Regions from separate parts of the Variovorax sp. PDC80 genome, predicted to be linked through region 3. Evidence: predicted binding sites of a transcription regulator. Region 3 holds the regulator's gene; each other region holds the start of a gene.
The links. The regulator HrcA, encoded in region 3, represses chaperone genes, less so after heat shock. The targets are predictions, from matches to a motif close to TTAGCACTCNNNNNNNNNGAGTGCTAA.
Positions count from the first base shown of each region.

Region 1: a site for HrcA is predicted at 2,224-2,250, ahead of BM109_RS32100 (co-chaperone GroES). Genes of this name have one in related genera too.
Region 2: a site for HrcA is predicted at 2,475-2,501, ahead of rpoH (RNA polymerase sigma factor RpoH). Genes of this name have one in related genera too.

Region 1 covers NZ_FOWG01000013.1:221,563-227,112, forward strand. The annotation lists gene arsH (arsenical resistance protein ArsH) at 1-56, opposite strand, end outside; gene arsC (arsenate reductase (glutaredoxin)) at 25-456, opposite strand; gene BM109_RS32090 (arsenic transporter) at 490-1,776, opposite strand; gene BM109_RS32095 (ArsR/SmtB family transcription factor) at 1,806-2,132, opposite strand; gene BM109_RS32100 (co-chaperone GroES) at 2,338-2,628, shown strand; gene groL (chaperonin GroEL) at 2,658-4,310, shown strand; gene BM109_RS32110 (Lrp/AsnC family transcriptional regulator) at 4,413-4,931, opposite strand; gene BM109_RS32115 (indolepyruvate ferredoxin oxidoreductase family protein) at 5,023-5,550, shown strand, end outside.
Region 2 covers NZ_FOWG01000008.1:26,396-31,945, forward strand. The annotation lists gene BM109_RS22440 (ATP-binding response regulator) at 1-975, opposite strand, end outside; gene BM109_RS22445 (response regulator transcription factor) at 986-1,711, opposite strand; gene BM109_RS22450 (Mpo1 family 2-hydroxy fatty acid dioxygenase) at 1,888-2,358, shown strand; gene rpoH (RNA polymerase sigma factor RpoH) at 2,530-3,471, shown strand; gene BM109_RS22460 (DNA alkylation repair protein) at 3,538-4,401, opposite strand; gene BM109_RS22465 (SCO family protein) at 4,406-5,023, opposite strand; gene cyoE (heme o synthase) at 5,027-5,550, opposite strand, start outside.
Region 3 covers NZ_FOWG01000001.1:1,194,045-1,199,594, reverse strand. The annotation lists gene rapZ (RNase adapter RapZ) at 1-567, opposite strand, end outside; gene recN (DNA repair protein RecN) at 599-2,284, opposite strand; gene BM109_RS05495 (NAD kinase) at 2,286-3,194, opposite strand; gene hrcA (heat-inducible transcriptional repressor HrcA) at 3,225-4,232, shown strand; tRNA gene BM109_RS05485 (tRNA-Ile) at 4,272-4,348, shown strand; tRNA gene BM109_RS05480 (tRNA-Arg) at 4,419-4,495, shown strand; gene greB (transcription elongation factor GreB) at 4,601-5,176, shown strand; gene BM109_RS05470 (RelA/SpoT family protein) at 5,204-5,550, opposite strand, start outside.

The DNA.
Region 1 (5,550 bases), on a different contig from region 3:
GCCTCCGCATCCAGGTTCGGCAGGTCAGGGCTTGGCGACACGCTGGCCTTTCGCATCGATGACGGGCTCGCCGTCTTCCTTCGAGAACGCGCCGCGCTGGGCGTGCGGCAGCAGGTCGAGCACGGCCTCCGATGGCCGGCACAGGCGCGTGCCCAACGGCGTGACGACGATCGGGCGGTTGATGAGGATCGGGTGCGCGAGCATGAAGCCGATCAGTTCCGCATCGGTCCACTTCGCATCGGCCAGCCCGAGCTCGTCGTGGGGCGTGCCCTTCTGGCGCAGCAGGTCGCGCACGCCGATGCCCATGTCGGCGACCAGTTGCTCGAGCGTTGCGCGGTCCGGCGGATGCTTGAGGTACTCGATGACGGTCGGCTCCTCGCCGCTGTTGCGGATCAGCGCGAGCACGTTGCGCGAGGTGCCGCAGTCGGGGTTGTGATAGATCGTGATGTCGCTCATGGATGGGAGGGATGTCGCTGGTGAGAAAGCAGATCAGCCGAAGCTCAGGCGCAGTGCGAGCGCGGCGAGGGTCAGGGCGAGCACGGGCACCGTCATGACGACGCCCACCTTGAAGTAGTAGCCCCAGCCGATGGTGATGCCCTTCTTCGCGAGCACGTGCAGCCACAGCAAGGTGGCGAGGCTGCCGATCGGCGTGATCTTCGGGCCCAGGTCGCAGCCGATGACGTTGGCGTAGACCATCGCCTCCTTCACCACGCCGGTGGCGCCCGAAGCATCGATGGAGAGCGCGCCGATCAGCACCGTCGGCATGTTGTTCATGACGGAAGACAGCGCGGCCGCCAGGAAGCCCGTGCCCAGAGCCGCGCCCCAGATGCCGCCTTGCGCGAACACGTCGAGCAGCGTCGAGATCTGCTCGGTCAGGCCGGCATTGCGCAGGCCGTAGACCACCAGGTACATGCCCAGCGAGAACACGACGATCTGCCAGGGCGCGCCGCGCAGCACCTTGCGCGTGGCGATGACCTCCCCGCGGGCCGCCACGGCCAGCAGCAGCAGCGCGCCAACGGCCGCCACGGCGCTGACCGGCACGCCGAGCGGCTCCAGGCCGAAGAAGCCGATGAGCAGCAGCGCCAGCACGACCCAGCCCGCGCGAAAGGTGGCCGGGTCGCGGATGGCATCGGCCGGGCGCTTCAAGCGGCTGGCGTCGTAGCGCGCGGGGATGTCGCGGCGAAAGTAGAGCAGCAAGGCCAGCAGGCTGGCGACCACCGCCGCGAGGTTGACCGGCACCATCACCGCCGCATACGCGTTGAAGCCGATCCCGAAGAAGTCGGCCGAGACGATGTTGACGAGGTTCGACACGATCAGCGGCAGGCTCGCGGTGTCGGCGATGAAGCCGGCCGCCATCACGAAGGCCAGCGTGGTGGCCGGCGTGAAGCCCAGTGCCACCAGCATGGCCATCACGATCGGCGTGAGGATCAGCGCGGCGCCGTCGTTGGCGAACAGCGCCGAGACGGCCGCGCCGAGCAGCACGATGAAGGCGAACAGCCGGCCGCCGTTGCCGCCGCCCCAGCGCGCGACGTGCAGCGCGGCCCATTCGAAGAAGCCGGCCTCGTCGAGCAACAGGCTGATGACGATCACGGCGATGAAGGTCCCGGTGGCATTCCAGACGATCTGCCAGACCCGCACGACGTCGGGCAGATGCACCACGCCGAGGGCCAGGGCCACCAGTGCGCCCAGCGCGGCGCTCCATCCGATGCCGAGGCCGCGGGGCTGCCAGATGACGAGCACCAGGGTCGCGAGAAAGATGAGAACGGCGGTGAGCATGGGGCGAGGAAACGATGCGGCGCCGACCGTCAGCAGTCGCAGGACGCGCCTTGCGCATCGACTTCGCAGGGCTGCCCCTGGCAGCAGTTCTCGCTCAGATAGGCCAGCAGCCCGTTCATCTGGTCGAACGAGGCGCGGTAGATCAGGTGGCGTCCCTGCCGCTCCTGCGACACGAGGCCCGCGCGGCCCAGCTCCTTGAGGTGGAACGACAGGCCCGTGGCCGGAACGCCCAGCGTTTCGGTCAGCGCGCCGGGCGTCATGCCCTGCGGGCCGGCCACGACCAGCGCGCGAAACACGCGCAGGCGCACGCTCTGCGCGAGGGCCATGAGGGCGCGGATGACGGCTTCTTCTTCCATATTTCAATCATCGTTGAAATATTGAATCGTGGCAACCGACTTCCCGCGCAACCCGCCCCGGCGCTTGAAACCCCGGCGATTGCCCTTATGATTAGCACTCGCTGTGGTTGAGTGCTAACAAGCCTCGCCTCCAGTCGACGGGCAACCGGTCCTGCAGGATGGGCGCCCAAAAAACCACCACCCAGTTTCTTATCCAGGAGATGCAATGAAACTTCGTCCTTTGGCCGATCGCGTGATCGTCAAGCGTATCGACAGCGAAACCAAGACTGCCTCGGGCATCGTCATCCCCGACGCCGCCGCCGAGAAGCCCGATCAGGGTGAAGTCCTGGCCGTGGGCCCGGGCAAGCGCAATGACAAGGGCGACCTGTCGGCCCTGACCGTGAAGGTCGGCGACCGCGTCCTGTTCGGCAAGTACAGCGGCCAGACCGTCAAGGTCGATGGCGACGAGCTGCTCGTCATGAAGGAAGACGACCTGTTCGCGGTCGTCGAGAAGTAATCCACCCATCCTATTCGGAGTAAACAAACATGGCAGCAAAAGACGTCGTCTTCGGCGGAGAAGCCCGCGCACGCATGGTCGAGGGTGTGAACATCCTGGCCAACGCGGTCAAAGTGACCCTGGGCCCCAAGGGCCGCAACGTGGTGCTCGAGCGCTCGTTCGGCGCCCCCACCGTGACCAAGGACGGTGTGTCGGTCGCGAAGGAAATCGAACTCAAGGACAAGCTGCAGAACATGGGCGCCCAGCTCGTGAAGGAAGTGGCTTCCAAGACTTCGGACAACGCCGGTGACGGCACCACCACCGCGACCGTGCTGGCACAAGCCATCGTGCGCGAAGGCTTCAAGTACGTGGCCGCCGGCATCAACCCGATGGACCTGAAGCGCGGCATCGACAAGGCCGTGACGGCCCTGGTCGAAGAGCTGAAGAAGGCTTCGAAGCCCACCACCACGTCGAAGGAAATCGCTCAAGTCGGCTCGATCTCGGCCAACAGCGACGAAACCATCGGCAAGCTCATCGCCGACGCGATGGACAAGGTCGGCAAGGAAGGCGTGATCACCGTCGAAGACGGCAAGTCGCTGGACAGCGAACTGGACGTCGTCGAAGGCATGCAATTCGACCGCGGCTACCTGTCGCCCTACTTCATCAACAACCCCGAGAAGCAATCGGCGCTGCTCGACAACCCCTTCGTGCTGCTGTTCGACAAGAAGATCAGCAACATCCGTGACCTGCTCCCCACGCTGGAACAAGTCGCCAAGGCCGGTCGTCCGCTGCTGATCATTGCCGAAGAAGTCGAGGGCGAAGCCCTGGCGACGCTGGTCGTGAACACGATCCGCGGCATCCTGAAGGTCGTGGCCGTCAAGGCGCCTGGCTTCGGCGACCGCCGCAAGGCCATGCTCGAAGACATCGCCATCCTGACGGGCGGCAAGGTCATCGCCGAAGAAGTCGGCCTGACCCTCGAGAAGGTGACGCTGGCCGACCTGGGCCAGGCCAAGCGCATCGAAGTGGGCAAGGAAAACACCATCATCATCGACGGTTCGGGCGCTGCTGCCGACATCGAAGCCCGCGTGAAGCAAGTGCGCGTGCAGATCGAGGAAGCGACCAGCGACTACGACCGTGAAAAGCTGCAAGAGCGCGTGGCCAAGCTGGCCGGCGGCGTTGCAGTGATCAAGGTCGGCGCTGCCACCGAAGTCGAAATGAAGGAAAAGAAGGCTCGCGTCGAAGACGCCCTGCACGCCACCCGCGCTGCAGTGGAAGAAGGCGTGGTTGCCGGTGGTGGCGTGGCCCTGCTGCGCGCCAAGCAAGCCGTGGGCGACCGCGTGAAGGGCGACAACGCCGACCAGGACGCCGGCATCAAGCTGGTCCTGAAGGCCATCGAAGCCCCCCTGCGCGAAATCGTGAACAACGCCGGCGGCGAAGCCTCGGTGGTGGTGAACGCGGTGCTGGCCGGCAAGGGCAACTACGGCTTCAATGCCGCCAACGACTCGTACGGCGACATGCTCGAGCTGGGCATCCTGGACCCGACCAAGGTGACCCGCACCGCGCTGCAGAACGCCGCTTCGGTGGCCTCGCTGCTGCTGACGACCGAAGCCATGGTGGCTGACGCTCCGAAGGACGACGCTCCTGCCGGCGGCGGCATGCCCGACATGGGCGGCATGGGTGGCATGGGCGGCATGGGCATGTAATTGCCTCTCGCCCGGCGAGCGCTTCGGCGTTCGACGGGCGGGTCGTTCAGACACGACGGAAGGCCGGGGTTCGCCCCGGCCTTTTTCTTTGGGCGCGCCGCTTCAGCCGCGCGCCCTGCGCCGCGGCCCCGCCGCGGTCGACGCCATGTCGATCGGCAGCGGCGCATCGGCCTTGACCTCGCGCAGCACGATCGCCGAGCGCACGTGCGTCACGCCGGCCTGCTCGAACAGCGTGGTGTGCAGGAACTGCTCGTAGTGCTTGATGTCGGGCACCAGCACCGTGAGGATGTAGTCGGCCGGCCCGGTGGCCGAGGCGCAACGCACCACCTGCGGGCTCGCGGCCACGGCACGCTCGAAGTCGCGCACCTTGGCCTCGCTGTGGCGGTCGAGGTTCACCTCCGTCACGGCGGCGAGGTTCAGCCCCACCTTCTCGCGGTCGACGATCACCGTGTAGCCGCGGATCACGCCGCTGGCCTCCATGTCCTTGATGCGGCGCCAGCACGGCGTGGGCGACAGCCCCACCGCGTCGGCGATCTGCTGCACGGTCTGGCGCGCGTCGCGCTGCAGCTCGTCGAGGATGCGCAGCGAATGATGGTCGAGAGGGATGAATTCGTCGTTCATGGCGATTTTCGAGATGGATATTCCTGATTCCAGGGTCACCCTGTAGTGATTCAAGAGAATATTCCTCCTGAGCGAGAACAACAATCTCGCAATGAATTCGAATGACCTCTCTTCGGCCGCAGCCCCCACCCGCGCCGCCGAAACCGCCGCCACGACCACCCTCGCCCGTCCGGGCTACCAGCTCGACTACAACCTCTGGGCGAACTCGGGCGTGGTCTTCCTCACCGGCACGCAGGCGCTGGTGCGCCTCTTGTGCATGCAGCGCCAGCGCGATGCCGCGCGCGGCCTCGACAGCCGCGGCTTCGTCAGCGGCTACCGCGGCTCGCCGCTCGGCATGGTCGACCAGGCGATCTGGAAGGCCGGCAGCCGCTTCGAGCAGGAGGGCGTGCGCTTCGTGCCCGCCATCAACGAGGAGCTGGCCGCCACCCAGGTGCTCGGCACCCAGCGTGTGGAGTCCGATCCCGAGCGCGAGGTCGAGGCCGTGTTCGGCATGTGGTACGGCAAGGGCCCGGGCGTGGACCGCGCGGGCGACGCGATCAAGCACGGCAATGCCTACGGCGCCTCGCCCAACGGCGGCGTGCTGGTGGTGGCGGGCGACGACCACGGCTGCGTGTCCTCG
Region 2 (5,550 bases), on a different contig from region 3:
CAGCCCGCTGGCGCGCACGCGCAGCTGCAGCGACTTCTGCTCGGCGCGCGCCGAGAAGGTGTGGTTGAGCGGCAGGAACAGCGCGTCGAGCTGCACCGCCTGCACCTCGGGCACGACCACGCCGGCGTCGAGCCGCGAGACGTCGAGCATGGTGTCGAGCGAGGCGCCGAGCGCGTTCACGGCGCGCATCAGCCGTTCGGCATTGCGGCCTTCGGGTCGGTTGCGCAGTTCGTTCTCGAGCGCCGCGCCGAACAGCGCGATGGCGTGCAGCGGCTGGCGCAGGTCGTGGCTCGCGGTGCCGAGGAAGCGGGTCTTCTCGAGGCTGGCGCGCTCGGTGGCCGCGATCTGCTCGCCCAGGCGCGCGGCCAGCGCCTCGTTCTCGAAGCGCAGCATGAGCGAGTCGGTCAGGAGCCGGTGCTGGCGGATGCCCGCATGCAGGGTCAGCATCAGGTAGGCCGCGCCGGCCGCGGCCAGGAACAGGTGCAGCCCGTCGCCCTGCCAGGCCAGCGCGGTGATCATGCCCAGCGACATCGGCAGCGTGTAGCCGAACAGCGCCGGCTTCAGCGGCCACAGCGACTGCGAGGCACGCGCGCAGCTGCCGACGATGACCGCCATCAGCAGCGAGGTCATCGGCAGGTTGCCGGCCGGCACGACCAGCCAGGGCACGACGGCCGTGACCATGCTGACCAGCGTGACCAGGCGCGAGATCTTGCGCGCCCAGTACGGGCTCTCGACGGCCGGCCGCGCCGGATACCAGCGCGGCGTGAAGAAGACGTAGATGTCGGCCAGCACCATGCCGGCCATCCAGAACAGCAGCCGCGGGTCGTGCAGCTGCGCGTAGAGGATGGCGCCGAACACCGCCACGAAGCACAGGTGGGTCAGCGTCGAGGCGCTGTAGGTGTCGTAGACCGAGGCGACGTGTTCGCGCAGCACGCGCTGGCCGAGAACGACGTCGGCGGCCGGGTCGTTCAGCACCGCGCGCCGTTCAATGCAGGGTGCTGATCAACTGGGCCCGCGAGCGCATGCCGAACAGCAGCAGGATGGTCGACACGTGGTTCTTCACCGTGCCTTCGCTCAGGTTGGCGAGCTGGGCGATCTCCTTGTTCGCCTTGCCCTCGAGCACCCACTGCAGCACCTGCATCTGGCGCGGCGTGAGTTCCTGCCAGGCGCTGGCGTGGGCGAACTCGGCATAGCCCGTGAGCGCCTTCGGCACGGCCGGCGGCGGCGACTGCGCGGCATCGGGGTCGAGCAGGCCGCAGGCGCGGATGAAGCTCACCACTTCCTTGAGGTCGGCCGACTTGGGCAGGAAAGCGCTCGCGCCCAGCGCCAGCACGCCCTGCGCCAGGGTGCTGTTGCCGGTGCCCGAGAGCACCACGATGCGGGCCTCGGGATAGCGCAGGCGGAACTCGGCCAGGCCGCTCAGGCCATGGGTGTCGGGCAGCGCGAGGTCGAGCAGCACCAGGCCGATCGCGTCCTGGTGCGCCTCGTAGAGCTTGAGCGCGTCGGCAACGTTGCCGGCCTCGTAGACCTCGATCGCGGCGCCCGAGGAGGTCGCCTGGGCCTGGACCAGCGCGCAGACGCCGAGCCGCAGCAGGTCGTGGTCGTCGACCACCAGGATCGCGGTGCGGCCGCGCGGCGCGATGCCGGCCTGCGCCGCCGAGGACGGGGGAGTGGAGGAGGAAGAGGGATCGAGCGGAGCCACGCGCCGCATCTTAGCGGTGCACCCAGGGCGCGACAGTGCCGGAAGTCATGGCGATCCCCGCGATGGCCGCTCGGTGTAATGCTATTGTTTATATAGCACTTGCCAGCGAAGCCGGCGCGGGGCACCATCGGCGGATTCCATCGCGGGCCGCAACGAACGGCCCGCACGAGCCACGGAGACATGCCATGCCGCACACCGCCACCGCCCACGCGCCCGAGGCCGCCAGCGACCGCAAGGTCGACCGCCTGCTGGCCCACTACGAACAGAGCCACCGGCACCCGACCAACGAGCTGATCCACTTCGTCGCGATCCCCGCGATCATGGTCAGCCTGGTCGGGCTGATCTTCGCGATCCACCCCTGGGCCGCCTACGCCTTCCTGCTGGCCAGCCTCGTCTACTACCTGACGCTGCGCTCGCCGGTCTTCCTGCTCGCGATGGGCATCCAGACCGCCATCCTGCTGGCGCTGGTCCATGCCATGGGCAGCCTTGTGTTGCCGATTTCCGCCGCCATCTTCGTGGTGGCCTGGATCTTCCAGTTCATCGGCCACAAGATCGAGGGACGGAAACCTTCGTTCTTCGAAGACATCCAATACCTCTGGGTCGGGCCGCTGTTCGTGGTGTCCAAGCTGCTGCTGAAACTGGGCATTCGCTGGTAAGTACCCGCTTACGGGGCTTTGCCGGCTGCAAGTCGGACAAGACCGAGGTCCTTCGGGGCCGCCGGCCGACAGCCCTTGCCTATCGGCCCGATAGAGACTTTAGGGGAACCCTTGCCTTAGCACTCCCTCTAACCGAGTGCTAATATGGCCAATACGAAGGAGTTTCCCCTGATGACATCCCTGTCTGGAGCCTCTGCCAACCAGCTCGCCGTCGCCAACCCCTGGTCGATGGTGCCCCCGCTGGGTAACCTGGATGCTTACATTTCGGCCGCCAACCGCCTGCCGCTGCTCACCCTCGAGGAAGAGCAGGGCTTCGCCCGCCGTTTGCGCGACCACAACGACCTCGAAGCGGCCGGTGCGCTGATCCTTTCGCACCTGCGCCTCGTGGTGTCCATCTCCCGCCAGTACCTGGGCTACGGGCTGCCGCACGGCGACCTGATCCAGGAAGGCAACGTCGGCCTGATGAAGGCCGTGAAGCGTTTCGACCCCGACCAGGGCGTGCGGCTGGTGAGCTACGCCATGCACTGGATCAAGGCCGAGATCCACGAGTACATCCTGAAGAACTGGCGCATGGTCAAGGTCGCGACGACCAAGGCCCAGCGCAAGCTGTTCTTCAACCTGCGCTCGATGAAGCAGGGCTTCAAGGCCGACTCGGCCGCGGCCGACACCGGCACGCACCGCGAAACGCTGAGCGCCGACGAGGTGACGCAGATGGCCGCGCGCCTGAACGTGAAGCCCGAGGAAGTGCTCGAGATGGAAACCCGGCTCTCGGGCGGCGACGTGCTGCTCGACCCGAGCCCGAACGACGACGGCGAGGAAGCCTTCGGCCCGATCGCCTACCTGGCCGACGCGACGCAGGAACCGACCGCGCTGCTCGAATCGCAGCAGCGCGACCGCCTGTCGAGCGATGGCATCGCGACCGCGCTCGAGGCCCTCGACGCGCGCAGCCGCCGCATCGTGGAAGAGCGCTGGCTCAAGGTCAACGACGACGGCTCGGGCGGCATGACCTTGCACGACCTGGCCGCGGTCTATGGCGTGAGCGCCGAGCGCATTCGCCAGATCGAGGTGGCCGCGATGAAGAAGATGAAGAAGGCGCTGGCCGATTACGCCTGATCGGCTTCTTCCGCCCCTTCGAACGAGCCCGGCCCCGCGCCGGGCTTTTTCATGGGCGCGCTTCGTTCAGCCCGAGGTCTTGGCGAGGGTGCGCAGCGCGCGCTTGGCGATGTAGCGCGTCTCGGGCGTGTTCGATTCCTTCACCCAGCGCGCGCACACGCCGTCGACCCACTCCGCCTGCGTCTTGCTCGCGTCGTTGAGCCAGTTGGCGACCGAGTTCTGCACGTAGCGGCTGCCGTCGGCGCGCAGCGGTTCGAGCAGCGGCAGCGCGCGCCAGGGCTCGGCCTTCAGCGCCTCGATCTGCGCGCACCACACGCCGCGCGGGCGCGTGAGTTCGCTCGCGAAGCGGCGGATGTTCGGATCGTCGTCGCGCACCCACGGCTGCAGCAGCGCGAGCGCCTCGTCGAGCGAGCCGACGACCGCGTCGCGCACCGCCATCCAGGCGATCTCGCGCACGCCGAAATGCGGATCGGCCGCAAAGCGCCGCACCGCCTCGAGCTGGCCGGCCAGCGGCAATTGCGAGAGCGTGACCCACTGTGCCGCCCAGCAGCGCGCGACGTCGCTGGCATGCGTGGCAAGCCGGTGCGCGACCGCATCGCGTTCGTCGTGCAGCGCGGCGAGGTCGTACAGCGCCCGCGCGATGTGGCCGTGCCGCTGCATCGGCTTGAAGGCACTCAGCATCGCCAACGTGTCGACCAGCCGCTCGCTCGCCGCGTCGAGGCCGATGTGGCCCGCCACGCTGCGCGCCAGCTGCGGCAGTTCGAGCGCGAGGAATTCGTTGAGGTTGACGGTCTCGATCAGCCCGTCGTTGAGCGCATGCAGCACCTCGGGCGGGATCAGCGCGATGCGGAACGCGCCCTTGCGTGCCTTCAGGTGCGCCACCGCCGCGATGGCCGTGGCGAGGCTCTCGGCGTCCGCTCCGGGCGCCATCGACTCAGGCCGCCAGCAGGGTCTTGATGTCGGCCACCATCGGCGGCACGCCGGCCCCGTAGCGCGCGTACAGCCGCAGCCGGCCCTGCGGGTCGTAGACGAAGCTCGCGGCCGAGTGGTCCATCGAGTAGCTGGTGGGCGTCTTGCCGTCGACCTTCTTGTAGTAGACCTTGAAGTCCTTGGTCGTGGCGACCAGCTCGTCGGCCGTCGGGATCAGCGCGACGAAGCTGGGGTCGAAGGCGCCCATGTAGGCCTTCATCACCTCGGGCGTATCGCGTGCCGGGTCGACCGTGACGAACACCACCTGCAGCTTGTCGCCGTCGGCGCCGAGCTGCTGCTTGACCTGCGCCATCTCGGTCATGGTGGTCGGGCAGACGTCGGGGCACTGCGCGTAGCCGAAGAACAGCACGACCACCTTGCCCTTGAAGTCGGCCATGGTGCGCAGCTTGCCGTCGGCATCCTTGAGCGAGAAGTCGCGCGCGTAGTCGGCGCCCGTGATGTCGACCGCATTGAAGCTCTGCTTGGTCTCGTTGCAGCCCGCGAGCCCCAGCCCCACGGTGGCGGACACGGCCGTCCAGCCCGCGCCGGCGGCGATCAACTTCAGGGCATTGCGCTTGTTCATGGGTCAGCGGAGGTAATGGTCGACGAGCAAGGCCGCGAACAGCACGCTCAGGTGGATCAGCGAGAACCGGAAGGTCTTGCGCGCCAGGGTGTCGGAGTAGTTGCGCCACAGCGCGAAGGCGTAGCCCGTAAAGCCCACGCTCACGGCCACCGCCACCGCGAGGTAGAGCCAGCCGCTCATGCCGTAGATGAAAGGCATCAGGCAGCCCGCGAACAGGATGAAGGTGTAGAGCAGCACCTGCAGCCGCGTGAACTCGTTGCCGTGCGTGACCGGCAGCATCGGCAGGCCGGCCTTGCGGTAGTCCTCGACGCGATAGAGCGCGAGCGCCCAGAAATGCGGCGGGGTCCACAGGAAGATGATGAGGAACAGGATCAGCGCCTCGGGCCCCACTTCGCCGGTCATCGCGGCCCAGCCAAGCACCGGCGGCATCGCGCCCGAGGCGCCGCCGATCACGATGTTCTGCGGCGTCAGCGGCTTCAGGATCACGGTGTAGATCACCGCATAGCCGACGAAGGTGGCGAAGGTCA
Region 3 (5,550 bases):
GAAATCGGCATCGAGCGGCACGCCGCGCTTGAATGCGAAGGACTCGAAGACCAGCGTCAGGCGGCTCTGCGGCGCCGAGATCAGCGACTTGACGTAGCTCTGCAGCTGCGCCGGCCGGATCAGGCTGGTGTCGATCACGTCGGCGCCTTCGCGCAGGTCGGCCAGCAGTTCGCGCTCGAGCTCGATGGCCTGCACCAGCACGCGCTGCTGGTCGGGCACGTCGGTGCGGCCTTCCTGGCTCGACAGCGGATGGCGGCGCCGGGTTTCCGAATAGCGGCGCAGCAGCGCGTCGGTGGTCGCGTCGAGGAACAGCGAGCGCAGCGACACGCCGTCGTTGCGCAGCGCCTCGAGCTGCTGCGGAACGATCGGCAGCGAGACGCCGCTGCGCACGTCCATCGCGATCGCCACGCGCTGCGCGTTCTGCGCATGCTGCAGCGCGATGAAGGGCGTGAGCAGCTCGGGCGGCAGGTTGTCGACGCAGTAGTAGCCCGCGTCCTCGAGCGCATGCAGCGCGACCGACTTGCCGGAGCCCGACATGCCAGTGATGAGCACCAGGTCGAGGCTCATCGCGCAGCCCCGTGGTCGTGGCGCACCGCCTTCATGAGGTGGCCGCCGGCGTCTTGTGGCCCAGCATCTCGCGCGCGTGGGCGAGCGAGGTCTGCGAGACCTTCTCGCCGCCCAGCATGCGGGCGATCTCGTTCGCGCGGCTGTCGTCGTCGAGCAGCGACACGCCGCTCTCGGTGCGCGGACCATCCTTGCCGGTGGTTCCCGCGGTCTGCCGCTTGGCGACCACGAGGTGGTGGTCGGCGCAGGCCGCCACCTGGGGCAGGTGGGTGACCGCGAGCACCTGGCGGTCGCGGCCGAGCTGCTTCATGAGCCGGCCCACGGTCTCGGCGACCGCGCCGCCGACGCCCGAATCGACCTCGTCGAAGATCAGCGTCTGGGCGGCGCCGAGCTGGCTGGTGGTGACCGCGATCGCGAGCGCGATGCGCGAGAGTTCGCCGCCCGAGGCCACCTTGCCGATCGGCCGCGGCGTGCTGCCGGTGTGGCCGGCGACCAGGAAGGCGATCTCCTCGAGACCGGCCTTGCCCGGCTGGGCCAGCGGCTGCAGATCGACCTCGAAGCGGCCGCCCTGCATGCCCAGGCCCTGCATCGCCTGCGTGACCGCCTGGGCCAGCTTGGGCGCGGCCTGCTTGCGCAGCTTGCCGAGCGCACGGGCCTCCTTCAGGTAAGCCTGCTGCGCCGTCTGCTCGGCACGTTCCAGGCCTTCGAGGTCGCTTTGCGCGTCGAGGGCCTGCAGCTCGGCCTGCCAGCCGGCCAGCAGCGCCGGCAGCTCGACCGGCGGGCGCTTGTAGCGGCGCGCCAGCGACATCCACAGGCTCATGCGTTCGTCGAGTTCGGCCAGACGCTGCGGGTCGGTGTCGGCGTCGCGCAGGTAACCGTGCAGCGAGTGCGCGGCGTCGGCGGCCTGCGCGATGCTCGAGGACAGCACCTCGCCGAGCGCGCGGAACTCGGGCTCGATGTGTTCGCAGTTCTGCAGCAGCGTGACCGCGCGCGAGAGCGCGGCCAGCGCGCCGTTGTCCTCGTCCTCGAGCGCGTGGCTGGCGCCCTGGGCGGCGTCGATCAGCGCCTGCGCGTTCGAGATGCGCGTGTGGCTTCCCGACAGTTCTTCCCATTCGTCGGCGCCGGGCGCGAGCTTCGCGACCTCCGAGATCTGCCACTGCAGCCGTTCGCGCTCGCGCTGCAGCGAATCCTGCGTGCCGCGCGCACGCTCGAGCGCGGACAGCGCCTGGCGCCAGCCCTGCCAGGCGGCGTCGAGCGCATCGATGCGCACGCCGGCGTAGGCATCGAGCAGGCCGCGCACCGCGTCGGGCCGCGTGAGGCTCTGCCAGGCGTGCTGGCCATGGATGTCGAGCAGCCGGTCGCCGATGTCGCGCAGCTGCGTCGCGGTGGCGGGGCTGCCGTTGATCCAGCCGCGGCTGCGGCCCTGCAGGTCGACGGTGCGGCGCAGCAGCAGGGCATCGCCCGGCTCGAAGCCGCCTTCGTCGAGCCACGCCACGAAGGCCGGGTCGTGGTCGAACTCCGCGCTCACGTCGAGCCGCTCGGCGCCTTCGCGCACCGCGCCCGCATCGGCGCGGTTGCCGAGCGCGAGCTGCAGCGCGTCGATCAGGATGGATTTGCCCGCGCCGGTTTCGCCGGTCAGCACCGTGAAGCCGTCGGACAGGTCGATCTCCAGGGATCGCACGATCACGAAATCGCGCAGTGCGATGCGTCTGAGCGCCATCTCAGGAACCTCCTTCGTTCCAATGCAGTTTCTTGCGCAGCGTGTCGAAATAGCTCCAGCCGCGCGGGTGCAGGAAGCGCACCCGGAAATCGGAGCGGCGCACCACCACGCGGTCGCCGATCGCGAGCGAGGCCAGCGATTGCATGTCGAAATTCGCGCTGGCATCGCGCCCGCCCACGAGCTCGATCACGATCTCGTCGGCATCGGGCAGCAGCACCGGGCGGTTTGACAGCGTGTGCGGCGCGATCGGCACCAGCACCCAGCCCGGCACCGCCGGATGCAGCAGCGGCCCGCCGGCCGACAGCGCATAGGCCGTCGAACCCGTGGGCGACGCGATGATCAGGCCGTCGGCGCGCTGGTTGGCCACGAAATGCTTGCCCACCGATACCCGCAGCTCGACCATGCCCGAGGTCGCGCCGCGGTTGACCACCACGTCGTTCATCGCGAGCGCATCGAACACCACGGCGCCGTCGCGCATCACCTGCGCGTGCATCAGGCTGCGGTGGTCTTCCTCGTATTCGCCGGCCAGCATCGGGATCAGCGTGGCCTGGAAGTTGTCGAGCGGAATGTCGGTGATGAAGCCGAGCCGGCCCCGGTTGATGCCGATCAGCGGGATGCCGAAGGCCGCGAGCTGCCGGCCGATGCCGAGCATGGTGCCGTCGCCGCCGACCACCAGGCCGAGGTCGCACTGCTGGCCGATCTGCTCGACCGTGAGGGCCTCGTAGCGGTCGCCGGTGGGCAGGGCCTGGGCCGGTTCGTCGTCGCCGCGCGGCTGTTCGACGTAGACCTTGCAGCCCTGGGATTCGAGAAAACTCGCAATGCCCTCCATCACGCTGTCGCGCTCGCCGCACCGGGCTCCGGAAGCCTGGTATTTGCCGATCAGCGCGACGTGACGAAAGGGAGAGGTCATGGCTACAAATTACAACACTAAAATCTTGCAATGCTGGACGACCGCGCCAAGTTGCTGCTCAAGACGCTCGTCGAGCGCTACATCGCCGAAGGCCAGCCTGTCGGCTCGCGAACGCTCTCGCGTTCCTCGGGCCTGGACCTCTCGCCCGCGACCATCCGCAACGTCATGTCGGACCTCGAGTCGCTCGGGCTGATCGCCAGTCCGCACACCTCGGCCGGCCGCGTGCCCACGGCGCGCGGCTACAGGCTTTTCGTCGACACCATGCTCACCGCGCAGCGCGAGCACCTGGCCGCGCCGAGCCTCGCGCCCGACCAGCCGCAGCGCGTGATCGCCAACGCGGCGCACCTGCTGTCGAACCTCTCGCAGTTCGTCGGCGTGGTGATGGCGCCACGGCGCTCGTCGGTGTTCAAGCAGATCGAGTTCCTGCGCCTGTCGGACCGCCGGCTGCTGGTGATCATCGTCTCGCCCGAAGGCGACGTGCAGAACCGCGTGATCTTTCCCGAGGCCGACTACTCGCAGTCGCAGCTGGTCGAGGCCGCGAACTACATCAACGCCCACTATGCGGGCCTGACGATCGAGCAGGTGCGCGACCGGCTGCAGTCCGAGGTCGACACGCTGCGCGGCGAGATCGCGGCGCTGATGCAGGCGGCCGTGAAGGTCAGTTCTGACGTGCTGAGCGAATCGCAGGAGGACGACGTCGTGATCTCGGGCGAGCGCAACCTGCTCGCGGTCAGCGACTTCTCGAGCGACATGGGGCAGTTGCGCCGCGCCTTCGAGCTCTTCGAGCAGAAGGCGCAGCTGATGCGGCTGCTCGACGTGTCGAGCAAGGCCGAGGGCGTGCGCATCTTCATTGGCGGCGAGAGCCAGGTGGTGCCGGTCGAGGAGCTGTCCATCGTCAGCGCCAACTACGAGGTCGACGGCCAGGTCGTGGGCACGCTGGGCGTGATCGGCCCGACGCGCATGCCCTACGAGCGCATGATCCAGATCGTCGACATCACTTCCAAGCTGGTCAGCAACGCGCTGAGCCACCGCAAGTAGCAAGGCGCCTTTTCGGCGCGAATAGAATCGAGCCCACGTGGGCCGTTAGCTCAGTTGGTTAGAGCAGCGGACTCATAATCCGTTGGTCGATGGTTCAAGCCCATCACGGCCTACCACCCGTATTTTTGAGATTTGTTTCGACGGATCGAAAAGGCCTCAAAAATACATGCTATGATAGCAAGCTGTGCGGCTGTAGCTCAGTTGGATAGAGTACTTGGCTACGAACCAAGGGGTCGTGGGTTCAATTCCTGCCAGCCGCACCACTCTTCAAGGGTCAACTCGGAAACGAGTTGACCCTTTTCTTTTTGGTACGAGGCTCGTCCGCGCGGCGGACGCCACGCTTCTCTTTCGATCTCCGGAGGCGTCGCTTGAACAAGGCATTCACCAAGGAAACGGATTCCGACGCGGACGACGACGGTGCCGACGGCGCGATGCCGCCGCTGCCCGCGGGCGGCAAGAACTACATCACCCCCGCCGGCTATGCGCGGCTGCGGACCGAGCTGCTGCAGCTGATGGACGAGGAGCGGCCCAAGGTGGTCGAGGCCGTGCACTGGGCCGCCAAGAACGGTGACCGCTCGGAGAACGGCGACTACCTCTACGGCAAGAAGCGGCTGCGCGAGATCGACCGCCGCATCCGCTTCCTCACCAAGCGCCTCGAAATTGCCGAGGTGACCGATCCCTCGGTGCACCACGGCAGCGACCAGGTCTTCTTCGGCGCCACGGTGCGCTACGCGGACGAGAACGGCGACGAGCGCAGCGTGACGATCCTCGGCATCGACGAGGCCGACAGCGCGCAGTCGCAGGTCAGCTGGATCTCGCCGATCGCGCGGGCGCTGCTGAAGGCGCGGGAGGGCGATGTGGTGAAGCTCGTCACGCCGGGCGGCACGCACGAGGTCGAGCTGCTGTCGGTCGCCTATCCGGCGCCGGGGCCGGGCGCCGCATAGAGGCTGGGCCGCAGGCGCGGCGCGGAATCAGGACGCGGGAACGGTGCGCGCCGCGGACAGCACCGAGGTGGTCCGGCGCACCGAGCGCAGCACCGCGTCCAGATGCGAGCGATCGCGCACCGCGATCACGAAGCGCAGATCGGTCGAATCCTGCGGCGTCTCGTCGGCCATCTCGACGTGGGTGATGTCGGCTTCGGCATCGGCCAGCGTCGCGGCCACGCGCGCCAGCACGCCCTTGTCGTTGCGCACGGTGATGATCACGCCGGTCTCGAAGGCGCGCGTCGGTTCGTCGGCCCACTCGACCGCGAAGAAGCGTTCGCTGTCCTTGTGGCGCAGGCGCTGGCCCACGCCGCAGGCCTCGGTGTGCACCACCA